One region of the Rossellomorea sp. KS-H15a genome, then DNA from elsewhere that is predicted to be linked to it. Evidence: riboswitches for the same ligand, from Rfam matches in the RefSeq annotation. Region 1 holds a riboswitch; each other region holds the start of a gene.

Region 1 (10,425 bases):
GGCTTATCAGTATGCTTGTTTAGTACGCTCATCGCAAGCTTAGCCGCGGGAATCGGTGTACAATTCACACCAATCGCAGCGATTTGTTCATGATCATTGAACACACGCGCGCACTCTTCAATCCCCGTTCCATCACTTATCGTCTCTCCATCCTTTAATGAAAAAGACAGCCATGCCCAAGTTTCCGGAAATTCTTTTAAAAGCGAAGCGAGTACTTTTGCTTCCTGGAAAGATGGGATGGTTTCGAATGCCAGCACATCAGCACCCGCCTCCACTAATGCCTTGATTCTCGGATAATGGAAATCTGCTAAAAGTTGATCACTTACACCATAGTCCCCTACATATTCAGAGCCGTCAGCAAGGTATGCCCCGTAAGGTCCTACAGAACCGGCGACGATTGGTTTCGGACGATCCCAATTCACCTTCTTTTCCTTCCAAAATTCATCCCGAGCCTGTCTGGCAAGAGTAACTGTTTTCTTAATTAACTCCAGCGCTTCAGGTTTCTCTATTCCACGCTTCAGAAAACCATCCACCGATGCCTGGTAGCTGGCTGTAATCGCACAATCGGCTCCCGCACGGAAATAATCAGCATGAACCTTCTGAATCGCTTCCGGTTCTTCTAGGAGTACACGGGCTGACCAAAGGGGATCATTTAAATCACAGCCATGTGATTCCAGCTCTGTGGCTAATGCTCCATCCAAAATCATCAGGGAATGTGTTTGTAAAATCTCCTCAATGGGATTCAGCTTCAGTTGCTTCGACATGATCTGTACCTCTTTTCTTCACGTATTGTGTTAGATAATAACTTCCATAGCAAAGGGCGATAAACGGGATCCCGCAATAAAGGGCAATCCTCTGAGTGGGATCAAAGGCAATGCCGATACAGGAAGCGAGACAAAGCAGAAATGACGTAACGGGAACCAGTGGATAGAGCGGCGTCCGATAGGCCAGGTCTTTCACATCGTTTCCTTCCCTTATGTATTGTCTTCGAAATAGAAATTGGGCAGCACTGATGCTCATCCACACGATCACGACGGCAAGACCTGAGACCGAAACCAATACGATGTAGACCGTCCCCGGTGCAATGATGCTTGAAAGCAAGGACAGTCCCCCTCCAAGCATGCTACATACAATCGCATTAAGAGGGATCCCCCTATCAGTCAATTTGGCAAAAATCGGGGAGATCGTTTGCTTATCAGCCAGAGACCATAGCATTCTGGAGGAAGCATACAGACCTGAGTTTGCCGCTGATAAGATAGCCGTGATAATGACAAAATTCATGATATCTGCGGCAAAAGGAATTCCAATCCGTCCAAGCACTGCGACAAAAGGGCTTTCCAATACACCGGCTGACTGGCTCGGTAATAATGCAGATAATACGACAATCGTCCCTACATAAAAGAGAATCAATCTCACAAGCGTAGTGCGGATGGCTTTAGGAATCGATCTGGATGGATTCTCTGTTTCTCCCGCCGCTACTCCGATCAGTTCTGTTCCTGAAAAAGCAAAATTCACGGCAAGCATGGTCATCAAGATGGCAAATGCCCCGTTCGGAAATAACCCTGAATCGGTGATATTCGAGAAAAATGGAACGGGCTCTGAATGACCAAGGGGGATGAACCCGAAGATCGCCCCTGCCCCAATCACAATAAACCCCACAATCGCAATCACTTTCACTAAAGAAAACCAAAATTCAGATTCAGCAAAAAAACGCACCGACAATGCATTAAGGAAAAAAATCAACGCAGCGAAGACCGCGCTCCAAATCCACACACTAATCGAAGGGAACCAGCGCTGCATCATCAAGCCGGCCGCCGTGAACTCCGACCCCAATGCCACCGTCCATGTCAGCCAATATAACCAGCCCACTGTATAACCGGTCCCCGGACCAATGAATTTTGCAGCATAACTATGAAAGGATCCGGTCTCCGGCATATGGACAGATAGCTCGCCTAAACACAGCATCACGAGATACACCACCAGCGCACCGATTAAATATGCAAGGATGGTCCCAAATGGACCAGCCTGATGAATGGTATAACCCGAACTCAAGAAAAGCCCGGTTCCGATCACCCCTCCAAGACTCAGCATCACTAAATGCCGTGTCTTCATCTTTCTTTTGAAACTCTGTCCTGCGTTTTCCATACAAACACCCTTCCTTCTAAGTTAATTGAGGAATGAGTGAACAAACAAAAAACGCACCCTGAACGAGTGCGTCACCGACAAATAAAAGATTGCTCCTATCTATCAGGGTTTGAATCACCCGCTGGAATTAGCACAGTATCTTCGCAGACCTGTTGCTGAGGCTTCAAAGGGCCAGTCCCTCCACCTCTCTGGATAAGAAAATATTTTGATTTTTTAAAACTTTATCAATATATCGGAATAATGTCAATACCCTGAAACGGATGAATAGCCCAGCCCATCCAATGGTTACATTGAGGAATAAAAAGGGAACAACTAAGTAAAAAAGGAGAAACCGCCATGCCAGAAGGTCCAGAAATCAGAAGAGCTGCCGATAACGTTGAGCGTGCTCTTATAAATAAAACAGTGGAAGATGTTTATTTTGCTTTCCCTCATTTAGAAGACTACGAAGATCTGCTGAAGGGGTCTATCGTAAGAAGAGTCGATACGAAAGGAAAAGCCATGCTCATCCGCTTTGATAATGGATACACCATCTACTCCCACAATCAACTTTACGGAAAATGGTATATCAGAAACACCTACAATTATCCTAAAACAAATCGTCAGCTCCGATTAGCCCTACATAACGAGAAAAAATCCGCCCTTCTCTATAGTGCGTCGGATATCGAGGTTCTCAGGGACGAAGAGGTGCCATCTCACCCATTCATCTCAAAAGTCGGTCCAGACCTTTTAAGCGAAGAGGTATCCGTAGATGAGCTGGTCGGGCGGATGAAAGATAAAAGATTCCGAAACCGAAAATGGTCGATTTTATTGCTTGATCAAGGCTTTGTCGCCGGAATCGGTAATTATTTGCGATCTGAAGTTATGTTTGTTGCCGGCATACACCCTTCCCTAAGGCCTGTAGACTGTACGGAAGATCAATTAAACAAAGCTGCCCATGCCATCATGGATTTAGTAAAGCAATCGTATGAAACGGGGGGGATCACTAACGATCCCGTCCTTGCACAGAAACTGAAAGCCAAAGGTGTGAAGCGATCCCGCTATCGTCACTGGGTCTTTAACCGTGAAGGGGAATCTTGCTTCATCTGTGGAAGCGAAATCGAGAAGACGGTGGCCTCTTCAAGAAGGCTTTACCATTGTCCGGTTTGTCAGGGAATCGTATGATCGATAAAAGGGTCCGTGGCAATCTTAATGCCACGGACCCTTTTATCCGCTTAACGTCAAACCACAGTTTCTATTCCGTACTCCGGTTAATCGCTTCTTTCATTGAAATCCCTTTTAATTTCCGACGATTCAGCCACAGGGAAACATAATACGATAGGATCATGATGATGAAACTGATAATGACACTCATCCAATCCAACCTGACAGGAATCGTCACATTCATTTCTGAAGTGATGGAATTCATAAAGGCTGAAATCGAGAATATCGTCACGGGAATGCCTATCGCATACCCAAGGATGATAAACCAAATGTTATAGCCGATCATCATGTTCATGATCGACTTCTCCCGGTAGCCGATGACTTTCATGAGTGAAATTTTGAATGAATTTTCCTCGATTAATAATGAAATCAATATATAGATGATGATGACCGCAATGATGGCAGCAACAAGGGCAATCGCTACCACACCATAGTTCAACGGCTTGATCATTTCCTTGAAACCGTCAATCGTATCGGATGACTTTGTCATCGAGACAATCTGATCTTCCGGTAAGTGGAGTTCCTTGTTTGAATAAATTTCCATATAACTTCCCGAAGGATAATCATTTAATCGGTTGAATTCATCGAGTGGCATATAGATCATATTTCCAAGATAGGATTCAGCGATGTGATCAATGGTGAGAGTAAAGGATTTGTCCGTCAATTCATTTGTCACATGAATTGAATCCCCCTCTTGAATCCCCAATTTATCTGAAAGTGATTTATTCATGATCACTGAATCGAATGTCAGCCTTTCTCCGCTTCCGTCCTGCAATCGAATGGCTGTATTGTCCGGCTTCAGGCCAGTGATCATGACACTCTCCTCATCTGTCGTAAATGGTGCCACGGATCCCACCTGTCCCGATTCCGGCTCTATGGTCTGTGGAGCATTGAATAGATAGCTATACTCATAGTCATATACTTGCTGAAAATGATATGTCACCAGGTACTCCATCGAATTCTTGGTGACGAATCCGAACAACAATAATAATGTCGCAAACATCACACCTATGATTAAAAACAGTGCCCTGGGAAGGTTTCTCATGATTTCCCTGATCACGAATTTCCGGTGGAACGGCAGCTTCTTCATTTTAAACAACCGCTCAAGCCTTTTCACTTTGACCTTTCGTTCCCCACCTTTTATCAAACTCACCGGCGGGATCTTCAAGACACGGTGAACCAAGTAATAGGTAAACGGGATGAACAGCACAAGTGGCAGAAACATACTCACAAGTAAATAACCCACATGCAGTTTCACATCCAGTACAGGCAGATTATAATAAGCCGCGAAAGTGGAAAGCAATGGATGCAGGAATATCCAGCCAAAGAACGTACCGACCACGCTTCCTGTTGTGGCAAGAATTCCGGCATAAGAAAGATAATGACGGATAATTTCCCTTTTCCTGTAGCCGAGGGCATACAATGTACCGATCTGTACATATTCCTTCTTCATTAAGCGCCACAATAATATAAGAATGATCACCATACTAATGAATAAAATACCGATCGGAAGAAATTGTCCCATCTTTTTGACACCGGCAATATCCCCTTTGATGAAGGAAATGCGGTTATTATCTTTTTTATCCGTCCATTTAATGATCTGATTCGTTTGATTGATCCTCTTCTTCAGTTCTTCCGGAGAAGCATCCGGTAGACGGATACTATAGTAAATCCGGTGATTTTCCCACTTTGATAAAACAGATGGTTTCACGACGGCGACACCGAATGCATCCGGATTTTTCAGGAAACCCGATTCATCCTTTAATGGATAGATGTAATCCGGAATCGCCATATAGCCTGCAACCTGGAACGTTTCCCCTCCCAGTTCAACCTCATTTCCAATCGCCACACCATGGGCTTTGGCGAAACCTTTATCCACTAATATATCACGGTCCGAAGACAGTTTTTCCCCCTCCACTATAGTAGGAAGATTGAGGTCATCCGTCTCATCCAACAACCTGAGAGTCGAATCTTTACTATATGGAAGATCGATTGCCATCCTTTGCTCGATTTCCGCGCCACTTTCCTTTTCCAATTCTTCGATTTCATTCAAAGGCTGTTGTGTCATGAACTGCGCATCTTCTACTTTATTCTCGTTAAAAAATATCTGTAGATTATCAATGAGATTTGCTCCGGCTGCTGTGAATGCGTAAAATACGATGGAGCTGATGGCAATCAGACACCACGCTGAAAAGAACTGCGCCTTTTTTTCCATTATGGTCCGAAAAAGCTTTTTCCGAAGAGGCATCACCACTCAACCCCTTCAGCGGAGGTTTGATGTTCATTGACAAAGTCGGATTCTACCTTTCCGTCCTTCAATGTGATAACCCGGTTCGCCATGCTTTTGATTGCCTGGTTATGGGTGATGATAAGGACAGTCGTTTTAAATTCTTTATTCACTTTCTCGATCAACTGCAGAATATCTTTTGATGTGACCGAATCCAATGCTCCAGTCGGTTCATCACATAATAATAGTTTCGGAGCCTTCACGACGGCACGGGCGATTGACACCCGTTGCTGCTGCCCTCCGCTTAATTCACGGGGAAAGCGATCCTCCATCCCCGACAATCCAACAGCATGGATCACCTCCGGAATTGACATTGCCTCCCGGCTGATATTAGCCGTCAACTCGATATTTTCATAGACCGTTAAATTCGGGATCAGATTATACATTTGAAAGACAAAGCCAACGTCTTCCCTTCTATAATCCACAAGCTCTCGGTCACTCAATCGGCCGATATCTTTCTTATTGACCACAATGCTCCCGGAATCAATTGCGTCAATGCCTCCAATGGCATTCAACAATGTGGACTTCCCGGAACCCGAGGGACCGAGGATGACGACAATCTCCCCCTCCTCCACCTCTACATGAATATCCGTCAGTGCCTGAAAGGTGGTTTGACCGCTTTGGTAGGTTTTATGAACTCCATTGATGCTCAAGATGCTCATGTTCATTCCTTCTTTCCCGATTTCATTTTTCCTTCAAATAAAAATCGTATGTGTCTCGCCAACTGCTCCTTGTAAGCTTCATGATCCATTTCTTCGTTATACATATAGAACATCGTATCGGACATGGCTGCACTATAGATGGCATAAGCCGCTTCTTCAGGATCGATCTTTACGGCAAAGCAATCTGAATGGCTTTCGATTAAATTCATGACCCACTTCATCATCTCTTCATCAATGCCGAATAACCCCTGTCTCAACCGGATGCTCTCTTCCACTTCTCCCGTCATCACGTGAAACAGCTCGCGCCAAAATGCTTTCGGATAATGCTGAAAAAATGCTGCAAATCCCTGCATGGCACCAACCACACTTTCTACCAGATCTCCACCCTCTTCTGAGGAAAACGGATTTTGAAGCGCTTCTTTCATCCCCTCCGCTTCTTCAGTGAAAATCCGCAATAGCAAAGACCCCTTAGAAGGAAAATAATTATAGATGGTACCGGTCCCCACTCCTGCATCCTTCGCTATTTCAACCATGGAAGCCGTTTCGAATCCCTTTTGAGAAAAAATGTTCTTTGCTGATTCCATGATGTTCAGCTGGGTTTGCCGTTTTTTATCTTCACGTAATCCTGCCATGATCAATGCTCCTTTGGTTATAAAATATGAACGCGTTTATTTATGAATACATTCATATTTTAACTGGAAGAATATTGATTGTCAAACCGTGCTTGTCTCAGAAATAATAAAGCCCACTTCATCAAATGAAATGGGCTCGTACTTCTTACATACCATATTCCTTCCGATACTCATCATGCTTTGGCTGGAACAGTTCCTCACTGGATGGTCTCACATCCGAGAAATGATCCACATTGTAATGCCCTCTTAAAGCAAGATTATGATGGGCGATGATTTGCTCGGCCTTCAACGCTTGGGAGTCCTTGGTGGAATGGCCGTCTGCCACCAGTGTGACATCGAATCCGCTGACCGTCGCATAACGGACAGCCGTGTCGATGCAGTACTCGGTCTGACAGCCCGCAATCACGAGATGCTCTACCTCTTTTTCTTTTAAAAAGGAGAGTAACGGCGTCCCGTAAAATGAATTGGTCGCAAGCTTATCGAATACCTCGGCATGATCCGGAATCTCTAGGTCCCGATGTACCCCGAACCCTTCGCCGGTACCACCTGCGACGTCTTTATCCCTGATGAAGATGATGTGGGCGTCCACTCCCTTTGCCTTTGCGACCACTCTGTTGATGGTCTCGATCAGTTTTTCTTTTTGAAAGACAGCCTGTTCCTTTTCGTTGCCTTCCACTAATTCCTGTTGCACATCAATGACAAGTAATGCCTGCTTCACTTACAAAACCCCTTTACGATTTTAGTCCTCTTTTAAACGGATGTCGTTCGGTCATCTTTTTCATCATGAACCGCCCTAAGCCTATATGTGTATAGTTCGGCTTATCCCCCTTACAATCCTTTCATACAACAAAAAAAAGCCCGGAATCACATTCGACTCCGAGCTTCATCGCGTGTATGTCAGGGAAGCAGGACGATCTTCCCCAGCTTTCCTGAATGTTTAAAATAGGTTTGTGCTTCACGGGCTTGCTCGAGCGGGAACGTCCGGTCAATGACCGGCTTGATTTTTCCTTCCGAGATCGCAGCAAGCATGCGTTTGAACTCTTCCCTTGTCCCCAGGACCGAACCATAGAACGTGATATGCTTTAAATAAAGGGTTCTGAAGTCGAGTTGTGTTTTCTGACCACCGGCCGACCCTGATATACAGAATTTGCCGCCTTTTTTCAAGACTTCAAGGGATGTTTCGAATAGTGCATCCCCTACTACATCCAATACAGAATCAACCGGACCACCATTTACATCAAGTATTTCACCGGCAAGGTTTGGCGACTTATAGGACAATACGTGTGTCGCACCGAGCTCTTTCATCCTGTCTTCCAAAGCCAAGTCCCCTACTATGGCAATGACCTTTGCACCGAATACCCTGGAAGCAATTTGAACATTCAATGATCCCACACCGCCGTTGGCACCGGTCACGACGATCGTTTCCGAAGGCTGAGCCTTGATCTGTTCCACCATATGCCAGGCCGTCAAACCGCTGACGGAAAACACTGCACTTTCTTCATATGTGGAGAGAGGCATGTCATAACAGAGTTCCGATGGCCATACGACGTATTCAGCATATCCCCCATCATATTCAGAGCCGATGAACGACATATCGTCTGATATATGTTCGCTTCCTTCCGTGCCGCTTGAAGTGAATGGGAACAGGACAACATCTTTACCCAGCATGGTTTCGGAAACATCCGCTCCCACTTCTACCACTTCACCTGTGATATCCGAACCGGGAACCCTTGGAAACTGAACCCCTTCAGGCCTCCACCCAGACTTCTCTTCCGTTCCATATGCGCCTTCTCTCATCCAGATTTCAGTATTGTTAATGGCACACGCCTTTACTTTGACAAGAACTTCCCCCTTTTGAGGGACGGGAACCGGAATCTCAGAGACTTCGAGCTTGTTGACATCTCCATATCCTGTAACTTGAACGGCCTTCATGTGCGTTCCACCTTTCCATTTTTCTGGTTATAGTGTTGCCGAAACCCTTACCCTCAACCCCTTTAAGTTCCACAAAAGGTTCGGTAAGGACGATTCGTCGGACTCGGAAGCTTACAATACTCTTCCTGATCTGAAGAGTAAGCGTATGGATCTTCCAGAACCGAAAGCAAGTCGGTCATGACACTGAAATCATCTTCTTCCACTGCCGCCTGAAGTGCTTCTTCCACCCTGTGGTTACGCGGGATGACCGACGGATTACTCGTGCGCATCCGCTGCTTGGACGCTTCCATCGTCTCGTCCTGTCTGCTCAGCCTTTCTTTCCATCGTTCCTTCCAAGATGTAAATTCAGATGTGTTGAATACATCTGACTCTTCACGCCCCAATGTCAGGCTCCGGAACGTATTCGTAAAGTCTGACTGATGCTTATTCATGAGATCCAGCAGTTCTTCAGCCAACGCGCGATCCCCTTTTTCTTCATTGAATATCCCAAGCTTGGCCCTCATGCCGTCAAGCCAGTGTCCTTCATATAACTTAGGAAATTCCAGAACCGCCTCCTGGGCAAGCTTGAGGGATTCTTCCTGTTCAGGATGAAGGACCGGGAGCAGGCTTTCAGCAAAGCGGGCGAGGTTCCATCCAGCGATCGGCGGCTGATTCCCGTATGCATACCTTCCTTGTGCATCGATGGAACTGAAGACCGTTTTCGGATCATACGCATCCATGAAAGCACAGGGTCCGTAATCAATCGTTTCCCCGCTGATCGTCATATTGTCAGTATTCATGACTCCGTGGATGAAGCCCACCATCTGCCACTTGGCGATAAGGGCTGCCTGCCGTTTGATGACTTCCTTCAGTAGGAAAAGGTAGCGGTTTGGAGCATCCATGCCCTCTGGATAATGGCGCTCCAGGGCATAGTCTGCCAGGGCCCGAAGATCATCCACCTCTCCGAATCTTGAAGCAAACTGGAATGTCCCGACACGGAGATGACTGGCCGCCACCCTTGTCAGGATCGCACCCTCTTGTTCCGTTTCCCGGTAAATGGGATCACCCGTTGTCACTACCGCTAGACTCCTGGTAGTCGGTATTCCAAGTCCGTGCATGGCTTCACTGATGATGTGCTCCCGGAGCATGGGACCAAGTCCTGCCCGACCGTCCCCTCCACGGGAATAAGGAGTTCTTCCTCCCCCTTTAAGCTGAATATCAAATCGTTTTCCTTCCGGCGTGATCTGCTCGCCAATCAGGACAGCCCGTCCGTCACCCAGCATATTGAAATGTCCGAACTGGTGGCCCGCATAGGCTTGGGCAAGGGGCTCGGCTCCTTCAGGGATTTCATTGCCTGACAAGACACCCGCCTCCAGTTTTTCGGCATGGAGCCCTAGGGACTCAGCAACCCTATCATTTAGAACCACCAGCTTTGGGGCACGCACAGGTTCAGGAACCTGAAGGGTGAAAAATGTTCCAGGAAGGCTTTTATAGCTGTTTTTGAGATTCCAACCTGCTTTCTTTTCCATCATCGTCCTCTCCTCCTGTTCAATAAATAAAACAAAAAACCATAGACATGTTCTATGAT
Region 2 (10,425 bases), 1.2 Mb from region 1:
AGCTGGTTTATGCACTTGGTTTTATTTTGGGAGAATGGACTTGTCCTTCTTTGAACAAGATAAATTCATGACATGACTACATAAGAGACACCCTCTACTTTTTTTGAACCAAACTTACTTTATAAGGGGGACATATACATGACTAAGTATATTTTCGTAACAGGCGGCGTAGTGTCGTCACTAGGGAAAGGGATCACAGCAGCGTCCCTTGGAAGACTATTGAAAAACCGTGGAGTGAGCGTCACCATCCAGAAGTTCGATCCATACATCAACGTGGATCCGGGAACGATGAGTCCTTATCAGCACGGTGAAGTATTCGTAACCGATGATGGTGCTGAGACGGATCTTGACCTTGGTCACTACGAGCGTTTCGTTGACATCAACCTGACGAAATACAGCTCTGTGACAACGGGTAAAATCTATTCTACTGTTCTGAAAAAAGAGCGCCGCGGGGATTATCTTGGCGGGACTGTACAAGTCATCCCGCATATCACAAATGAAATCAAAGAGCGCGTGTACCGTGCCGGCCGCGAAACGAATTCTGATGTCGTGATCACGGAAATCGGTGGAACGGTCGGGGATATCGAATCCCTTCCATTCCTTGAAGCGATCCGCCAAATCAAGAGTGATGTCGGTCGTGACAACGTGATGTACATTCACTGTACGCTGATTCCTTATATCAAAGCGGCGGGTGAAATGAAGACGAAACCGACCCAGCACAGTGTAAAAGAGCTTCGCAGTCTCGGTATCCAGCCAAATGTCATCGTTGTACGTACAGAAATGCCGATGACCCAGGATATGAAAGACAAAATCGCGTTATTCTGTGATATCGATAAACATGCCGTAATCGAAGCAATGGATGCAGATACGCTTTACTCTGTACCACTTGCCCTTCAGGATCAAAAACTTGATGAAATCACGTGTCAGCACTTGAAGCTGAACTGCCATGAAGCAGACATGACCGAGTGGAATGAACTGGTTGACCGGGTGAAAAACCTTTCCCGCAAAACAAGGATCGCTCTTGTAGGGAAATATGTTGAATTACAGGATGCTTATATTTCTGTAGTGGAAGCCCTTCGTCATGCAGGTTACCATTTCGACAGCGATATTGAAGTGAGATGGTTGAATTCTGAGCTTGTCGACAACGAAAATGTGGCAGAGAAGCTTGCTGACGTGGATGGAATCCTTGTACCAGGCGGCTTCGGTGACCGTGGTGTCGAAGGAAAGATCGCTGCGACGCAATATGCCCGTGAAAACAAGATTCCTTTCCTTGGAATCTGCCTTGGCATGCAGCTCGCATCCGTCGAATATGCGCGTAATGTCCTTGGACTTGAAGGAGCACACTCTGCTGAGCTGAATCCTGAAACGCCATATCCGGTCATCGACCTTTTACCGGAACAAAAGGATATCGAAGACCTTGGCGGGACCCTTCGTCTCGGACTATACCCATGTAAGCTGACAAAAGGTTCAAAAGCCTATGCAGCCTACGATGGAGAAGTCGTATACGAACGTCACCGTCACCGTTTCGAATTCAACAATCACTACCGTGAGCAAATGGAAAAAGCCGGATTCATCTTCTCAGGCACAAGCCCGGATGGCCGCCTTGTGGAAATCATCGAGCTGAGCGACCACCCATGGTTCGTCGCATCTCAATTCCACCCGGAATTCACATCACGCCCGACACGCCCGCAGCCTCTATTCAGAGACTTCGTGGAAGCGTCCCTTGCGTATGGTGAGAAATAAGATTTGATTGATAGAGCCCTCCCGGTTTGGGAGGGCTTTTTTGTAGTGTTGGGTGATCATTTCCGGAGACCCGCCACAGAATTTTTTTAAAAAGAATATTGACAATATTTCCACATATCGTTAATATAGCGATTATAGCAAAAGCGAACACAACCAAATTTCATATTCTCTTATAAAGAGTTGGCAGAGGGACTGGCCCGATGACGCCCGGCAACCTACCGTTTATGACGGAAAGGTGCTAAGACCTGCAGGAAGCATTTCCTGAGTGATAAGAGCACGTTTATTTATACATAAACCTCTTTTCTCTTGGGAAAAGGGGTTTTTTTATTTGAAAAAATAGAGGGGGACACCCTCGGGAGGAGAAAAGAAAGATGAAAAAAGCGGCATCATTACTCGTATTAATCGCACTACTTTTCAGTTTGGCGGCTTGTCAGCCAAAGGTATCACAGGAGGCGGAAGCAGACGGCGGGGAAGCGACTTCCGATCATCCGTTAGCCAATAAAAAAATCGCCCTTATCATGCAAATCAATCTCGGGACATTTTCCGCTCAATACATTGAAGGGGTCAAGGAACAGGTGGAAAAGTTCGGGGGGAAGGTTCAAGTGTTCACTTCGGAAGGCGATCTCGCCAAAATGTCCTCTAACCTGGACGCGGCCATCAACCAGAAGTTTGATGGGATCCTGATCGACCATGGAACGAAAGGAGCACTGCAATCAGGGGTGGAAAAGGCGAAAGACCAAAATATTCCGGTTGTCGTCTTCGATGCGGACGTGGCATCAAAAGGAGTGACGGTCCTCGAGCAGGGGGACAAACAAATGGCTGAACAAACCTTGACGAAGCTTTCAGATGAGCTTGGCGGCAAAGGTGAAATCGTAAAAATTTGGGTCGCAGGCTTTGCACCCATGGAAAGACGTCAGGCGGCATACGAAGAATTTTTAAAGGGGAATCCGGATATTAAAGAAGTCGCGGCATTTGGAGCAGCGAGTCAGAATACAGCGCTTGATACACAGGCTCAGATGGAGGCGATCTTGAAACAATACCCAAACAAAGGGGACATCGATGCTGTCTGGGCAGCGTGGGATGAATTTGCGAAAGGGGCCGTCCGTGCAATTGAAGCGGCAGGAAGAGATGAAATCAAAGTATACGGAATCGACATGAGTGACGAGGATCTTCAGATCATTCAAAAAGACGGCAGCCCATGGGTGGCATCGGCAGCGGTAGATCCGAAAGATATCGGCAGGGTCCAGGTCCGCTTCCTTTATCAAAAGCTGAACGGGAAAGAAACGCCTGAAAAAGTGAAATTGGACCCCGTGTTCATTGAAAAAACTGCTTTACCGAAAGAATCGATTACAACGGATCAATTGAACGAGCATATTGAAGGATGGGGAGCGAGTGAGCAGGGGTATACAGATGAGCTGAAAGAGCTCGAATCTTCGTTCACAAACTAGAAAGGAGCTGGGATCGATGACGTCTCCACTATTGACTATGTCGGGTATCAACAAGAGCTTTTCTGGCGTGAAAGCCTTGAAAAATGCTAGATTCGATGTCCGGGAGGGAGAAGTTCATGCCCTGCTGGGAGCGAACGGCGCAGGGAAAAGCACCCTGATGAAAATTTTATCAGGAGCTTATGTCGGGGACAGCGGAGATATCACTCTTCTCTCTGAAAAAAGAGTCTATGAATCTCCGAAGGAAGCCAAGGAAAACGGCATTCACTGTGTCTACCAGGAAGTGGATACCGCCATCGTTCCCGAGCTCTCGGTGGCGGAAAATATCTGCCTGGATCATTTCTCGCAAAAAGGTTCCCTCTTCATCACCCAAAAAAAGCTGAAAAAAGAAGCAGAGGCGGCACTCATTAAGATCGGGGCCGAATCGATCCCCCTGCATCAGCCCGCCGCTTCGTTAAGTCTGGCTGAAAAGCAGTTGGTCCTTATTGCCCGTAGCCTTCTCCACAAAGCAAAAGTACTGATCCTGGATGAACCGACGGCACCACTTAGTTCTTCAGAAACAGAAAGGTTATTCCAGGTGATAGACGATTTGAAAGAAGAGGGAGTGGGGATCATCTTCATCTCCCACCGGCTGCCTGAAGTGTTTCAAGTTTCCGACCGCATCACCGTGATGAGAGACGGGGAGACAGTCGGAACGTATGAAACACATCAAACGAACTCCCACGAAATCATAGAGGCCATGCTGGGTGGGGCATTCCAGGCAGATTTCCAGAAGGGCTCCCTTGTCGCGGGTGAAACACTGTATGAGGTGAAGGGGCTCGACGATGGTCGGAAAGTGAAGGATATTCACTTATCGGTCAAAGAAGGAGAAATAGTCGGGGTGGCGGGCCTTGTCGGAGCTGGAAAAACGGAGCTTGCCAAAGCTTTATTCGGAACCTCACGCCTTGAAGGAGGAGAGTTCTTCCTCAAAGGGAGAAAGCTCAAGATTCACTCTCCCAAGGACGCGGTTCAAAATGGATTGGCACTCGTTCCCGAAGAGAGGCGGAAAGAGGGGCTCTTCATTCATGAATCGGTTCAGCACAATCTCAGCTTTCCTTCCTTGAAGAAAGTATCCAACGGGTTATGGATCAATAAGAAGAAGGAACGAAAGCTTGCTCAGGAAAAAATTCGCTCCCTTGGAATCAAGACCGCCCATGAGAATGTTCAGGCGAACTTTTTAAGTGGGGGTAATCAGCAGAAGGTGTCCATCGGAAAGTGGCTCACGGATGAGGCTTCGGTATTCTTATTTGATGAACCGACCAAAGGGGTGGACGTGGGAGCGAAAAAGGAAATCTTCTCCCTTATTCAAGACCTCGCCGAAAAAAGGAAGGCGATTCTCTACTTTTCCTGTGAGTTACAAGAAATCCTGGCGATCTCGGACCGGATTCTCGTCATGTATGATGGCCGGATCGTCAAAGAACTAACAAAAGAAGAAGCGACGCAGGAAATCATATTGTTTTATGCTTCAGGAGGGACGGATGTGCATGAAAGGCAAGATACTCGACTTACTATTTAAATACGGTGCCATTGTACTGATGGTGGTGATCCTCCTCTTTTTCAGCTTCTACAATCCCTTTTTCTTTACATACGGGAATCTGTCAGATATCCTGCGGTCGATTTCCATCGTCACACTGGTGGCCATCGGGGTCACCTTCACCCTCATTGTCGACGGCTTCGATTTGTCTGTCGGATCGACGGTTTCCTTATCCACGGTCGTGACTGCATCGTTGATGGTCTGGTATGAAGCCCCGCTGTGGATCGTCCTTCTCGCTCCATTACTGGTGGGGGCAGGGGTGGGGTTGTTCAACTCCTTACTGATCGTGAAATTCGGTATTCCCGATCTCCTCGCAACATTAGGGGCCATGTACATCATTTCAGGTGTTCACCGTACATATACAGAAGGTTATTCGATTTACAATCACATGCCCATGACAACCGGAGGCACGGCGCCGGGGGAATTCTCCGACACGTTCCTGTGGATCGGTCAGGGGAAATGGCTTGGCCTGCCGGTACCGGTATGGATCATGCTCGTACTGGTCGCGATTGTGTATGTGATCATGCATTTCACCACGTGGGGCCGTATCCTGTATATGACAGGGGGAAATGAAGAAGCCTCACGCTTATCCGGAGTCCGTGTGAAGAGAGTGAAGCTGATTGCCTACGTTTTGTCAGGCATATTCGCATCGATCGGCGGAATCCTGTTCACGGCCCGGGTCGGATCCGGTCAGATGGACGCCGGTGCCCCGCTGCTGATGGAAGCCGTCGCAGCCGTATTTGTCGGCTTTTCCGTCCTCGGTGCCGGAAAACCCAACATACTCGGAACCTTCTTCGGGGCAGCCCTGATCGGGGTCCTGCTGAATGGATTGACCATGATGAACCTCCCATACTATGCATTTGAAATCATCAAAGGAAGTGTATTGGTATTAGCGTTGGCCGTGACGTATATTCATGCGAAAAAGCGCAAAGGTTGAAAAAAATAAGAGAGGCATCCCGGTCGGGTGCCTCTCGATTACTTTCAGGAATTAGTCCTCATACTCCTCCAACATCTCACGGATCACAAACCCCAATGCGAAATAGAGATAAAGGGCAGCCATGCTTGACGGGAAACTCACGCGCTCACCGATTTCATCGCCGGGGAGCATCCCTTTGATCACTTTTGTATCCAGATGAATGTCAGCAAGGTCCACAAGACTCTCTTCCCCTTCCACCAATCCGGACACCGCTACAAAGGGCACACCTTCAGCAGAAAGCTTCTTCGCAAACGTCACTGCTTCTTCATCCGTCGAATAACGGGTGACGATCAGGACACGGTCCGCTTCAGTCAGTTCAACGGAAGAATCATATCGTTTAGCAGAAGGAAGCGGCTCGGCGCCGAACAGGGCTTCAGCGGTGACGGCTTCCATTTCCCGGTAGCCTTTTATATAGATGCTTCCTTGTCCGATGGCGGCCTGGGCAAGGAGGCGTGCGCCGTCCTCGATTTCGAATTCCTGTTTATCATAAATCCGTTTGAACAGTCCCGTTAACTGTGTGGTGAACATTTTAATCATAAAGTTCAATCTCCTTCCATATTCATCTTCGACATTTCTCATCATAACCCTTATTATAAAGGGGAAAAAGGTCTCTAGCAAAATCTTGAGAACAAGCAGGATTTTTTTACAGAAAAAGAGAATAAGTAATAAATATACAATTATTTAACGTCGGAATACATAATTTATTAAAATGTAAAGGGGATTGGGGTATATGAATGAGAAGATTCTGATTGTGGACGATCAATTTGGTATTAGGATTCTATTAAATGAAGTGTTGCAAAAGGAAGGCTACCAAACATTTCAAGCTGCGAACGGCATTCAGGCTCTTGAAATCGTAGATAAGCATTCCCCTGATCTGGTTTTGCTCGATATGAAAATTCCTGGAATGGATGGAATTGAAATCCTGAAGCGGATGAAACAGAAAGATGCGGATATCCGTGTCATTATCATGACTGCTTACGGAGAACTCGACATGATTCAGGAGGCAAAGGACTTGGGAGCGCTTACTCATTTTGCGAAGCCGTTTGATATTGACGATATCAGACAGGCCGTCAGACAGTATATTCCAGTATAAGGAATTTATTTGAATAGTGAAAATAGTAGTATTTTTTACATTTTGCCTCTGCAGTTGGTAAAATCAATTCTGTTTTGGTATGATACAAGTGAATTTGTTAACTATGTCACAAGGTGTTATACATAACACCGCCATTTATACCAAAATGGTCGACTGACTGAATAAAAGGAGGAAATAACTATGCCTTTAGTTTCAATGAAAGACATGCTTATTCAAGCAAAAGAAAAAAGCTACGCGGTAGGTCAATTCAACCTGAATAACCTTGAGTTCACTCAAGCGATCCTGCAAGCGGCAGAAGAAGAAAAATCACCTGTCATCCTTGGTGTATCTGAAGGTGCTGCCCGTTACATGAGCGGCTTCAAAACAGTTGTGAAAATGGTTGAAGGTCTTATGGAAGACTTGAACATCACAGTTCCTGTTGCGATCCACTTAGATCACGGTTCAAGCTTTGACAAATGTAAAGAAGCGATCGATGCAGGATTCACTTCTGTTATGATCGATGCTTCTCACGGTCCTTTCGAAGAGAACATTGAAACGACTTCTAAAGTGGTTGAATATGCTCACTCTAAAGGTGTTTCTGTTGAAGCCGAGCTTGGAACTGTCGGTGGACAGGAAGATGACGTAGTAGCAGACGGCGTTATCTATGCAGATCCTAAAGAGTGTCAAGAGATGGTTGAACGTACGGGTATCGATACTCTTGCACCAGCTCTAGGTTCTGTTCACGGTCCTTACAAAGGTGAACCAAACCTAGGATTCAAAGAAATGGAAGAAATCGGTGCAGCGACTGGAGTACCTCTAGTCCTTCACGGTGGTACTGGAATCCCTACAAAAGATATCCAAAAAGCGATTTCTTTCGGAACAGCTAAAATCAACGTAAACACTGAAAACCAAATTGCTTCTGCTAAAGCGGTACGTGAAGTACTTGCAGCAGATACAGAAGTATATGATCCACGTAAATACATGGGACCTGCACGCGAAGCGATCAAAGCGACAGTCGCTGGCAAAATGCGCGAATTCGGTTCTTCTAACCAGGCGTAATAGAAGACAGGTAATGTTTGGAAAGTCCTCCGTGATAGATTACGGGCTTTCCTTATGTGGTAGAAAAAGAATGAAGCTGTAGGATGGGACTGGCACCGGGAGAGGTTTGATACCTTTTGGGTCAGTCCCTTCCGTTCATTAAAAGATGATTGAAAATTTTGTCGAAAATGGGGTATAGGAAATGAAATTTTTCATAGACACAGCAAACATGAGTGAAATCAAGGAAGCATTTAACTGGGGTATTATTTCAGGAGTGACGACGAATCCGTCCCTTGTAGCAAAAGAGAAGGGCGTCACATTCGAGGACAGACTAAAAGAAATCACGGATCTTGTCCCTGGTTCTGTAAGCGCTGAAGTCATCGCATTGGATGCTGAAGGCATGATTAAAGAGGGAAGGGAGCTTGCAAAGATTGCGCCTAATATTACGGTGAAGCTTCCAATGACGCCGGACGGTCTGACGGCTGCATCCACTTTTGCTAAAGAAGGGATCAAGACAAATGTCACGCTGATTTTCAGTGCGAATCAGGCGCTTTTAGCCGCCCGTGCTGGAGCGACGTATGTTTCGCCTTTTTTAGGAAGATTGGATGATATCGGACATGACGGTCTGGAGCTGGTTTCCCAGATTGCCGAAATCTTTGCGATTCACGGACTGGAAACGGAAATCATCGCGGCTTCCACCCGCCATCCGCAGCATATTACGGAAGCGGCGCTCAGAGGGGCCCATATCGCAACCGTACCTCTTAAAGTATTGAAGCAATTATTCCAACATCCCCTGACGGATAAAGGAATCGATGCCTTCTTGAATGACTGGAATAATCGCTGATTTTAGGTCAATCGGTCTAAAGGAAAAAAATCCGATTATCCTATACATGTTTTGACGAATTATGTATACACTAGTAGACAATACTTCTTAGAACGTCTTCTATTGGAAAAATAATCCTTTTTGTTTTAGGTCTAGGGAAGCATGCCCTAAATCGATGAACAGTGGAAGGGAGTTTAATATGGAAAAGTTAAAAATTGCAGGAGGTTATCCCCTGGAAGGTACCATTAAAGTCAGTGGGGCCAAAAATAGTGCGGTAGCCTTGATCCCGGCAACCATTCTTGCTGATTCTCCAGTCACAATCGAAGGGTTACCAGACATCTCAGATGTAAGAACGCTGAAAGATCTCTTAGAAGAGATCGGTGGTTCAGTCACATTGGAAGATGGGGATATGAGTGTAGATCCAAGTCAAATGGTGTCCATGCCTTTACCAAGTGGAAAGGTGAAAAAGCTTCGTGCTTCCTATTATTTAATGGGGGCGATGCTCGGACGATTCAAAAAAGCGGTCATTGGATTACCGGGTGGATGCCATCTTGGTCCGCGTCCGATCGATCAACATATTAAAGGGTTCGAGGCACTTGGAGCGGAAGTCACCAACGAACAGGGTGCAATCTATCTCCGTGCTGATGAACTAAAAGGTGCCCGCATCTACCTTGATGTCGTGAGTGTCGGTGCAACGATTAACATTATGCTTGCAGCGGTTCGCGCGAAAGGCAGAACGATCATTGAAAATGCGGCAAAAGAACCTGAAATCATTGACGTCGCCACCTTACTGAGCAATATGGGTGCGAAGATCAAAGGAGCAGGAACAGACGTGATCCGTATCGATGGAGTGGACGAGCTTCACGGCTGCCGTCACACCATCATCCCTGACCGTATCGAAGCGGGGACATTCATGATCCTTGCCGCAGCAGTGGGTAAAGGGGTCCTCGTCGACAATGTCATCCCGTTACATATGGAATCGGTCATCGCCAAACTCCGTGAAATGGGAGTGCCTGTAGAAACCAACGACGACCAGATTTTCATCGGCAGGGCGGACAAGCTTAAATCCGTCGATGTGAAAACATTGGTATACCCAGGATTCCCGACGGATCTTCAGCAGCCGTTCACCACGCTGTTGAATCGTGCAGAAGGCTCTGCCGTCGTAACGGATACCATCTACTCAGCCCGCTTCAAGCATATCGATGAGCTGAGAAGAATGAATGCCACAATCAAAGTCGAAGGACGTTCCGCCATCGTCAACGGTCCCGTCCAACTGCAGGGAGCCAAAGTGAAGGCAAGCGACCTCCGCGCAGGAGCCGCCCTCGTCATCGCAGGCTTAATGGCAGAAGGAATCACCGAAGTCACCGGCCTCGAACACATCGACCGCGGCTACAGCGACCTCGTCGCCAAACTCGAAGGCCTCGGTGCCACCATCTGGCGTGAGAAGATGTCCGTTGAGGAAATGGAGCAGATGAAGTCCTAAGTTCAGTGAAATTAAATTGAGAGAGTTTCATTTACACTAAACCTTATTGTTGATTGGAACGGAAGGGCGCTCGACTCCTTCGGGAATAGCGGGACAGGTGAGACCCCGCAGGCGAAGCCGAGGAGGCTCACCGCCCGCCCCGAGGAAAGCGAGCGCCCTGGAGTGGAAATCAACCATTTGTCGCTAATTGGAGTTACATCTATCCTGGTTTACCAGAAAATCTCTAGTCTATTTAACCATTATGTCCTACTTTTTTCGAAAAACAGTCTCTC
Region 3 (10,425 bases), 1.9 Mb from region 1:
TTCATCGGTTTGGTATTGCTCGCTTAGTGCGAGTAGCTTTTCTTTTACTTTTTTCGGACCACCGACGACCATGCGTTTGCGGTTTTCCCGCACTCTCATTGCTTCGAATGGGGTGTACTGATACGCTGCCGCCTTCTCAGGGCTCGGAGTTCCGTTCGAGCGCATGCCCTGTTCGATCATCAGGATGGATAGGTCGATGCTTGATGCGACCCTTTCCGCTTCTTCATCCGTTTCGGCACAAATGGCAAAAACGGCTACGATGTTCTTCGGTTCCTTCAAGTACTCGGAAGGAACAAAGTTATTCCGGTAGGCTTGTGTATATTGCGGTCCGCCTTCCCCATTGATGAACTGGGCAAATGTGTATGGCAGTCCTTTTTGCGCGGCAAGCATGGCACTGGATGGACTTGATCCGAGCATCCAGACTTCCGGCATGGTTTTGATCATCGGAGCTGCCGTCAGTCCCTGGTACGGATGGGCATCAGGCAGGGAATCCGTCAGATAACCGAGTAAGTCATCGATTTGTTCTGGGTAACGATTTACATCCCGCGGTTTCCCGTCATGCAGGGCCATCGTGGCCATCGGCATTCCACCGGGAGCCCTTCCCAACCCTAAATCGATCCGATTCGGATTCAAACCTTCAAGCAAACGGAAATTTTCCGCTACTTTATAAGATGAGTAATGGGGAAGCATGACCCCTCCGGACCCGACACGGATTCTTGACGTATTTTGGGCAAGATGGGCAATCAGCACTTCCGGTGATGAACCGGCAAGGCTCGTTGAATCGTGATGCTCGGATACCCAGAACCGTTCAAATCCTAATTTCTCTGTATGTTTGGCTAACTCTACTGTATTATTCAAAGCCTCCTGTGGGCTCATTCCTTCTGCAATCGGTGACTGATCTAGTACACTTAGCTTCAAAATGGACATCTCCTTTGATTGATGTGTGTATTATTATCAATTCTGATGAAAAAAATGTCCACTAACATGCTTAAAGGGTGATAGCCGAGATGGCCATCACCCTTTGCTTGATTATTTCTTGTAGATTAACACTTTACCGACTGAACCATCATGACTTTGGCCAGTAACGCGGAATTTTAATCCGTAGTTCGGTACGTTACGTCCAGCGTCTACCATACCTTTGTTGCTGTAATCTTTACTATCGTCGAATAGTGGATTACGTTTAGTATGGTTGTCTTTCATCGTCAGCCCAAGTAATTCAGTGTAATCCAGGAACATTTTTTCTGATTTATCCAGGCTGAATGCTGCATCGTGAACCTGGTAGCGTGTAGATCCTACAGATCCGTCGCTCCAGTAGTTGGTTTTCTGGTCAGCATCGACAACTCCAACGAAACCGTCTCCAGGATGAGTACCTGTCCAGTTATCGCTATAAGATTTATCTACATACCATACGACCAATCCGTCATCGAATTGCATTAAGCTTGCGCCGCGGCGGATGTTGGCAAGACCTTCATCTACACCGTTATGACTGCGCCATTCAAGCAGGTAGTAGTGCTCCTTCAGGGAAATTCCGTTTGATACTTCGAAGCCTTCTGTTTTGAATTGAGGCTCACCTTCTGCACCATCTTCAAATACGACATTTCCATCGACAGTTAAAGTGGCGTTATCCAAAGCGAAACCATCAAGGGCAAGACCGCCATCTGTAACGTAATTGAATGTAAGTGTTACCTTTTGACCGGCAAATTGGCTTAAATCGTAAGACTTATCAACCCACTGACCTTTTGTAGATTCAGCACGGCCGTCTTCATCAGTATCGTCGTCACCGATTGTGTCAATTTCTACTTCCTCGCCATTGGCTGTCTTAGCAACAACGTGAAGGAAATCGTAATCGTACTCAACATCATATAAGGTTTTGAAGCTGAATGTAGCGTTTGTTGCGTTTGTTAGATCAAATTCAGGAGAAACGAGTGATGTATTAAGGTCATCTCCTTTTGTACTGTAGTAGTACTTTTCACCAAACTCAGGCAGGATACCCTGTACCTCTTTGTCTGGAAGGTTCACTTTCACGACATCATTGTTGGTACCCTTTGTCGCTGCTTCATCCAACAGATATTCTTTACCTTTGCGGGTAACGTCTGCTGCATTGATTTCATCACCAGATTGCCAATTTCCTTGTGTTCCTTCATTGTCCACAACAGCAGAAGCCTGCAGCATTTCTTTCATATAAGGACTGAATCCAGAAGGCATTGAACCCGGAATATCCCCTGCCCAGCTTCCGCTTGCCATGATGGACCAATAGCTCACCGGTTCACCTGTTCCAGTGTACTGGGTATCGTATTCATCCGGAAGGCCTAAATCATGTCCGAATTCATGGGCCATAACACCGACCGCACCGTCTTCAGGTTCGATTGTGTAGTCGTATGCATACATTGTTCCTGCACCCCAGTAATCAACTTCAGGAGTAGGAGATCCCGCAATCGGGAAGATTCCACCAAGATTCCAACGGTGTGACCAGATCGCGTCAGATCCTAGTGATCCACCGCCTGCTTCTTCACCCACACCAGAGTGAATGACCATCAAGTGGTCGACAAGTCCATCAGGCTCCAGGTAGTTCCCGTCACCGTCAAGATCGTAACGATCCCACTTGTCATAGTCTGCAAGGTTAACGTTCGGGTCAGCTGCTGCTTGAGCAAGAGCTTCCTTGATCAGGCCGCGTGCATTGACGTCGCTTCCGTCAGGCTGAGGATCATTTCCGCCATATTCCGCTGCCGGTTTACTTGCTGTGTACCAGCCTGCAACGTTTCCATCCACTGAATAACTTCCACCAGATTGCTGCTCATAGTACTGCTTCATGGAAACGTATGTCTTTCCATCTGGACCTTTCCATCCTCCAGTACCAAATAGCATATCTTGATAGTGTTCTCGGGAGTAAGCATCCTCCCCTTCATAGTACATATCCGTCTCATCAGCCGTCATGGAATTATGAGGCTTGTCCGGATAGTCTACAAGAAGTACCAATACTTCATCGGTACGTTTTTCACCATCATATGCTTCTTCCTTTACCGGGTCAGGAGAGTTCTTCTTTGCATGTCCAAGTTTATTTCCTTTACCGTTCTTTACACCATTGTCTTTCATGGATTTTTGAAGCTTTGCTTTCGCTTCTGCTTCTTCGTTATGAAGTTCTCCTTCACCTTCATCTGCTTGCTTCTCAGCTGATTCTGCTTTGGCTTCCAGGAATTTTTGCAGTCCCTTTTGTGCCTCTGCAGCAGAAGCATTTTTCTTGATCTTGCCTTCTTCCTTCAGCATTTCGATCAGTCGATCATCATTCGCAATCCCTAAATCAAACGCTCCTCCATGCTTATGATCATATTTCACCGTTGGCTTCGCTAATACATTCTGAGGTCCTACGGTTGCAGCTGATGCAGGTACAGCAAATGCCCCTACACTAAGCGCGGCAGCCATGGCCATGGATAATACTTTACGTGATTTCAAGCACGATTCCCCCTTAGTTATGTACTAAATTTTTACACTAACTACAATATACTCCACTATTCTGAAAAGTAAATATATTCAGATAGTATTTGGTTATTTAGTATTACGAAATAAAAAGGATATAGTCAAAAGGATCCATGTACACTCGACATAAATAAAGGACTATTGTCACAAAAATAGAAAAATCAACAAAAAATTTATGTATAAATATGGTATTTTTAGTCGTATATTGGATAACCGTGTCCAACTTTGGTTGGGCAAAACAGACAGAAAAAGGGACGGACCTCCGAAGTATTTTGGAGGTCCGTCCCTCGATCGTCTATTAAGATGTTTTTTTGCGGTTTCTCCATTTGCGGTAGATTTTCCCGTTCAGGTAGAAGAATTTGGTGATCCAGCCGGCTTCTCCGATGAATTGTTTGGAGAAGGATTGGACGCTTGCCTGTTTACTGGCTTTCTCGTCAGACAAATAGACTCCGATGAGTCCTTTATTGATCAAACGGTGAAAGTGAGCATGGGGAAGCTCATGGGTATGTTCATCGGCCTTCTGCAGAAAATGGATGAGTCGCTCTTTTAAATGCTCATCATTTTCATAATAGAAGCAGAAGTTTAAATCTCCCCCTTCCCGGTCCTCATCCTGATCGATGAAGTAATCGAGAAGAATATGTAATCCCTGTATATACGGGAAATAGCCCCGCTTGATTTTCTCCGTATACGAAGGCTTGAAATCACTTCGATTGGCATAAGAGACCAAGCAGAAGATGCCAAGGGTCGAACCTGAACAAGCGGAAAACTCATACCAGTCCATTTCAGGCAGGTTCGGGCGGTGGGTTTCAAACCATCCTTGAAGCCTGGCCACCCTCTCTTCTTTCTTCACGTGTTTATGTATCTGCAGATCACAATAATACTCACACAGTTCAAGGAGATCATCCTTGATGCTTTCGTAATGGCGTAAGTTGCGCAAAACGGATTGACATGTCAGGACCAGATCCCTCAGGTATCCTCCATCATCCTGGTCCCTTCTTAAAGCATAATAATTGACAGCTTCTGCCCCCACCGTCAAGGAATCCTTCATGGACTGATGCAGGAGGGCAAAGTCATCGGGATCAAGGGACACACTGCGATCGCACAGATTATCCAGGTAATCGCTGATCGTCTGATACGCGACGATGAACCGGATCGTATCTGCTTTATGCTCCAATGCCAGAAGGGAAAGGATCGATCCTCCCTCGCAATGGAATGTTTTATGCTGGATGCTCGCAAGTGCCTGATTCCTCAGTTCCTGATTCGGTATTTTTTCCGCCCGCTTTTTCCAGCCGTCCAATTCTTCGTGCACGATGGGAAAAACGGTGCGGTACACTCTTGTCATTAATGAAAAGGGATCACTTGGTATCGACATTTCATCACCTCTTTTACAAAATGTATCCCAGCGCTTTCAATCTGCTTTCAATGAAGATCTTAGAATACTCATAGATCTCTTCTCTTTCAGGTTCATTATAAATTTCATGATAGCACTTTGGCCATTCTTTGTAATGCATTTCAGATAATGACAGCTCATTAAACCATTTTTTCACTGTCTTTTTTTCGACGATTTTATCATCCCCTGCCTGCATCACAAGCAATGGGACGTCTGGCATTTTTTCCAGGTTGGCAAATGCTTGCTTCATCGCCTGTACAAGCTCCCTGTACCAGCGGACAGATACTTTCGTGATATAAAGCGTATCATTGCTGTCGATTTCCCGGACATCTGCGTTTCGGGTCGCCATATCGATGGTTAATCCTGAGGGGAACTTCACCATCGGAGCGATTTTATTTAAACCGAGGGATAATAGCTCGACCGGTTTAGCCGGGGTCGTAACCAATCCTAAACACGGCGAGGATAAAATGACACCTGCTACGTTCACATGGGATTCCTGCAGGAGTCGTATGGCGATTAGCCCGCCCATACTATGGCCGATCACAAAGACGGGCAGTTCAAATTGATAGGCTGCCTGGACCCAGTCCTTCACTTCCACAATGTATTCATCAAAGGAATCGATATGTCCCCTTTGGCTTCTTGACGTCATTCCCTGACCGGGTAAGTCACCCATGACGACGTGAAAGCCTGATGCACGCCACATTTCAATGAGCCAACCATATCTTCCGTGATGTTCCATCGCTCCATGAATGATGACGATGACTGCCTTTGCCTCTTGATCTGATTCCCATTTCCACATGGCAATTCCTCCTTTGTAGTTCTCTCCATGAATGAATTCTGCTACCATTATTATAATAAATATTATTGAAAGGGGTAGTAAAAAATGCTCTATCCGTATTATGATAAGAAACCCATCATCGCCCGTTCGGCATTCATCGCCGATTATGTCACCATCTCAGGGGACGTGGAGATCGGTGAAGAATCAAGTATCTGGTTCAATACCGTCATCAGGGGGGATGTCGCTCCCACAAAAATCGGGGATAAAGTAAATATACAGGATAACTCCATTCTCCATCAGAGTCCAAATAACCCTCTTATCCTTGAAGATGAAGTGACCGTCGGCCATGGGGTGATCCTACATAGCTGTAAAATCAGGAAAAAGGCATTGATCGGCATGGGCTCCATCATCCTTGATAATGCCGAAATCGGCGAAGAGGCGTTCATCGGAGCCGGAAGCCTTGTCCCACAAGGGAAAGTCATCCCGCCAAATACCCTTGCCTTCGGACGGCCGGCAAAAGTCGTGAGGGAGCTCAATGAGCACGATATCAGTGAAATGAAGCGCATTTCAAGAGAATACGCAGAAAAAGGACAATATTATAAGAACATCAAACCGTTTTAACTTCCTATACTTGGGATACCCCATCCTCCTTGAGAATACTCATGGAAGATTTTCTTTTGATCATCAACAAAAAGACCAACACCCCAAAAAGTGTTGGTCTCTTCTATCTTTCCTTATTCAGCTAATGCTTCTGCTTTCAACGCATCTGCTTTGTTCGTGCGTTCCCAAGGAAGATCAAGATCGTTACGGCCGAAGTGTCCGTAAGCAGCTGTCTGCTTGTAGATCGGACGACGAAGGTCAAGCATCTTGATGATTCCTGCAGGACGAAGGTCAAAGTTATTGCTCACAACGTCAATTAATACATCTTCTGACACTTTCCCTGTTCCAAATGTATCAACGGAGATGGATACGGGCTTCGCCACACCGATTGCATACGCTAATTGAACTTCACATTTCTCAGCAAGTCCCGCTGCCACGATGTTCTTCGCTACATAGCGCGCTGCATAAGCCGCTGAACGGTCCACTTTCGTTGCATCCTTACCAGAGAAGGCACCGCCACCGTGACGTGCGTATCCACCATAAGTGTCAACGATGATTTTACGTCCTGTCAGACCTGCATCACCTTGTGGTCCACCGATTACGAAGCGGCCAGTCGGGTTGATGAAATATTTCGTTTCTTCATCGATCAGTTCTTTCGGTACAACCGGGTCGATGACATATTCTTTCAGGTTGCGTTGGATTTGCTCAAGCGTCACTTCAGGGTGATGCTGAGTAGAGATAACGATCGTGTCGATACGGACCGGCTTATCGTTTTCATCGTATTCAACGGTTACTTGTGTTTTTCCATCCGGACGAAGGTAAGGAAGGATCTCTTCTTTACGTACTTCTGTTAAACGACGGGAGATTTTGTGGGCAAGGGAAATCGGAAGAGGCATAAGCTCTTTCGTTTCATTACAAGCGAATCCAAACATCAATCCTTGGTCACCTGCACCGATTGCATCGATTTCTTCATCCGTCATTTGACCTTCACGGGCTTCAAGGGCCTGATCGACACCTTGAGCGATATCGGCAGACTGCTCATCAATGGAAGTCAGAACTGCACATGTTTCAGCATCAAAGCCGTATTTCGCACGTGTATAGCCAATTTCACGGATCGTTTCACGAACGATTTTCGGAATATCAACATACGTATTCGTAGTGATTTCACCGGCAACAAGCACAAGACCCGTTGTGACAGACGTTTCACACGCTACACGTGCATTCGGATCATTGGTCAGAATTGCATCAAGAATTGAATCAGAAATTTGGTCACAAATTTTATCTGGATGTCCTTCGGTTACGGACTCAGATGTAAACAGACGACGTTTAGTTGACATCAAGGTTCCTCCTTAAGCATATTTGTCAGAACGATTCTTCTGACAAAACAGTAAACAGATACGGTACTCATTTCCCTAAGTAGTATGAAGTAAACATGATTCTTTTATAAATAAATCATGATTTATGTGCATGTGGTCCACTATAAACAGAAAAAACCCTTCCTCGGGGAAAAAAGTTTCAGAGGAAAGGTTTCAGATCATAGCCGCGCCTTTTCTCTCTTATCGTTCAAGGTTTTAGAGACCTTGCCTCAGTTTAGCACCTTCGCTTAATCGGATTCATTAAAGAAATGGATCCATTCACTATTTAGCAGGTTGCTGGGTTTCATAGGGTCTGCTCCCTCCACCAGCTCAGGATAAGAGTATCCGTTCAAGGAACAATGATAACGGTTAGGACAAGTGGTGTCAACTTTTTTTGAATGACAGGTTTAACCATTCATTTCGTGGTTTCAGCCTGTTTTTTATCATCTACATAACCTAATGGGGTAATGAGGCTAAACATTGCGAGGTGCATTTCATATAAATAAGAAGAAACATGCTTTATTCGGTCAAGAAATGTGACAAAATGAAGACACATTATAAAATTAAATAAATAGTATAGACTAATAGCTTGATTGTGTTATACTATTTTTGTAAAGTAAACGATACCATTTAAATAAATTTATATAAAGGAAGGGTTCGAATGAATTCAGTGAGCATGTCTAATGAATTAACGGAATTACTTAATGGTCAAAACATCCAGGAACAATTATCTGTTTCTCAACTAGTCGAAAAGGTCCTTCAACGAAATGAAGGCGTTTTAACTTCATCAGGTGCAATCAGAGCAGAAACTGGTAAATACACAGGACGCTCTCCTAAAGATAAATTTATTGTTGAAGAACCAACGACGAAAGATAAAATCGAATGGGGTTCTGTCAATCAGCCGATCTCATCGGAATCGTTCGATAAATTATATACGAAAGTCATCGAATACTTAAAAGAAAAAGAAGAAGTATTTTCATTTAAAGGATTCGCAGGTGCCGACCCGAAACATAGACTACCGATCCAGGTGATCAATGAGTTTGCCTGGCATAATCTGTTTGCCCACCAATTATTCATCCGCCCGGAAACAGAGGAGTTAAAAGATCATCAATCTGAATTCACCGTCATTTCAGCACCGAACTTCAAGGCTGATCCAGAAGTGGATGGCACTCACTCTGAAACGTTCATCATCGTTTCATTTGAAAAAAGGATCGTGTTGATCGGCGGTACCGAATATGCCGGTGAAATGAAAAAATCCATCTTCTCGGTCATGAACTATGTACTTCCTGAATCCGACATCCTTTCCATGCACTGCTCTTCGAACGTAGGTCGTGAAGGCGATGTAGCATTGTTCTTCGGATTGTCCGGTACAGGGAAAACGACTTTATCCGCTGATCCAAACCGCCGCTTGATCGGTGATGATGAGCACGGCTGGTCCCCGAACGGCGTATTCAATATCGAAGGCGGATGCTATGCTAAGTGCATCGGGCTGACACGTGAAAAAGAACCTCAGATCTTTGATGCGATCCGTTTCGGTTCGGTCCTTGAAAATGTCGTTCTTGATGATATGTCCCGCATCGCGGATTATGATGATAACACTTTAACAGAAAACACGCGTGCTGCCTACCCCCTTCAAGCGATGGAAAACATCGTGGAACCAAGTATCGCAGGACACCCAAATACGATAGTTTTCTTAACAGCTGATGCTTTCGGCGTATTACCTCCGATCAGCAAGCTGACAAAAGAACAGGCAATGTATCATTTCTTAAGTGGATATACATCGAAGCTTGCAGGTACGGAGCGTGGAATCACTTCACCACAGGCAACTTTCTCAACTTGCTTTGGATCTCCATTCCTTCCGCTTCCTGCCACTCGTTACGCAGAAATGCTCGGTAAGAAGATCGATGAGCACAATGCACAGGTATTCCTCGTGAATACGGGTTGGACCGGCGGAGAATACGGAGTTGGGAATCGCATGAAGCTTTCCTACACCCGCGCCATGATACAGGCGGCACTTGAGGGTGAACTTACGAATGTGGAAACGGCAACAGACGAGATTTTCGGTCTGAACATCCCGGTTCACGTTCCTGGTGTTCCAGACGAAGTACTTCAACCTAAGAAGACATGGTCCAATGAAGCGGCTTATGAAGTCAAAGCAAAAGAACTTGCTCACAAATTCAACGAGAACTTCAAGAAATTCTCGAACGTCCCTTCTGACATCGAACAAAAAGGCGGCCCGTCCGTTAAATAAATCACTTAACTAACATACAAAGGTCCGTCCCTCAAATCTGAGGGACGGACCTTTGTTATCGTTATAGCCCTTTTTTCCGGCCGGTGATTCTGTTGAATAAGAATACGACAACGGCGATGATCAGTAGAACATGGATGACGGCTCCACCGATTTTAAAGATCAATCCTAGTAACCAAAGAACTAATAAGATTCCGATGATGGTCCAAAGCATGTGTGCTCCTCCTTAGAACTGTTATAGAAAAACGAGTATTGCTCATAAGTTTCCCTAAAAGATGAAATTTAAAACCACTACCATTTCCCTATTCTTTTTTTCGATTCCAAAGTAAAATAACACTTTACTAAATATTACTAATTTTGGTATGATTATGATTAAATTTTACAGGGGGAATTGAGATGATCAGACAGCTTACAGAGAAAGATCATGTTATTTGTCAGCGACTCATTCAGCAGCAGCCTGCTGAGAACTTGTTCATCATCGGGGACATCGAAGCCTTTGGGTTTGAACAGGATTTCCAGAAGATTTGGGGAGATTTTGATGAGGAAGGAAATCTCCGGGGGATCCTCCTCAAATACAGGG

Evidence for each region. Region 1 has a riboswitch for S-adenosylmethionine ahead of mmuP (S-methylmethionine permease). Riboswitches for the same ligand answer to the same signal wherever they lie in the genome.
Region 2: another riboswitch for S-adenosylmethionine. It lies ahead of M1J35_RS01880 (sugar ABC transporter substrate-binding protein); the one in region 1 lies ahead of mmuP (S-methylmethionine permease).
Region 3: another riboswitch for S-adenosylmethionine. It lies ahead of metK (methionine adenosyltransferase); the one in region 1 lies ahead of mmuP (S-methylmethionine permease).

The regions. Positions count from the first base shown of each region.
Region 1 is NZ_CP096886.1:1,585,788-1,596,212, reverse strand. It holds gene mmuM (homocysteine S-methyltransferase) at 1-764, opposite strand, end outside; gene mmuP (S-methylmethionine permease) at 733-2,145, opposite strand; SAM riboswitch class I at 2,238-2,344, opposite strand; gene nei (endonuclease VIII) at 2,482-3,306, shown strand; gene M1J35_RS08200 (ABC transporter permease) at 3,377-5,560, opposite strand; gene M1J35_RS08195 (ABC transporter ATP-binding protein) at 5,593-6,294, opposite strand; gene M1J35_RS08190 (TetR/AcrR family transcriptional regulator) at 6,297-6,926, opposite strand; gene M1J35_RS08185 (cysteine hydrolase family protein) at 7,072-7,644, opposite strand; gene M1J35_RS08180 (zinc-binding dehydrogenase) at 7,824-8,858, opposite strand; gene M1J35_RS08175 (protein adenylyltransferase SelO) at 8,921-10,369, opposite strand.
Region 2 is NZ_CP096886.1:393,336-403,760, reverse strand. It holds gene M1J35_RS01885 (CTP synthase) at 139-1,743, shown strand; SAM riboswitch class I at 1,911-2,018, shown strand; gene M1J35_RS01880 (sugar ABC transporter substrate-binding protein) at 2,115-3,191, shown strand; gene M1J35_RS01875 (sugar ABC transporter ATP-binding protein) at 3,208-4,743, shown strand; gene M1J35_RS01870 (ABC transporter permease) at 4,712-5,698, shown strand; gene M1J35_RS01865 (DUF2529 domain-containing protein) at 5,750-6,274, opposite strand; gene M1J35_RS01860 (response regulator) at 6,468-6,830, shown strand; gene fdaB (class IIb fructose-bisphosphate aldolase FdaB) at 7,011-7,868, shown strand; gene fsa (fructose-6-phosphate aldolase) at 8,050-8,691, shown strand; gene M1J35_RS01845 (UDP-N-acetylglucosamine 1-carboxyvinyltransferase) at 8,870-10,153, shown strand.
Region 3 is NZ_CP096886.1:4,070,946-4,081,370, forward strand. It holds gene M1J35_RS20875 (LLM class flavin-dependent oxidoreductase) at 1-927, opposite strand, end outside; gene M1J35_RS20880 (immune inhibitor A domain-containing protein) at 1,030-3,450, opposite strand; gene M1J35_RS20885 (tetraprenyl-beta-curcumene synthase family protein) at 3,773-4,846, opposite strand; gene M1J35_RS20890 (alpha/beta hydrolase) at 4,860-5,663, opposite strand; gene M1J35_RS20895 (gamma carbonic anhydrase) at 5,748-6,263, shown strand; gene metK (methionine adenosyltransferase) at 6,377-7,579, opposite strand; SAM riboswitch class I at 7,796-7,939, opposite strand; gene pckA (phosphoenolpyruvate carboxykinase (ATP)) at 8,259-9,848, shown strand; gene M1J35_RS20910 (lmo0937 family membrane protein) at 9,910-10,059, opposite strand; gene M1J35_RS20915 (GNAT family N-acetyltransferase) at 10,242-10,425, shown strand, end outside.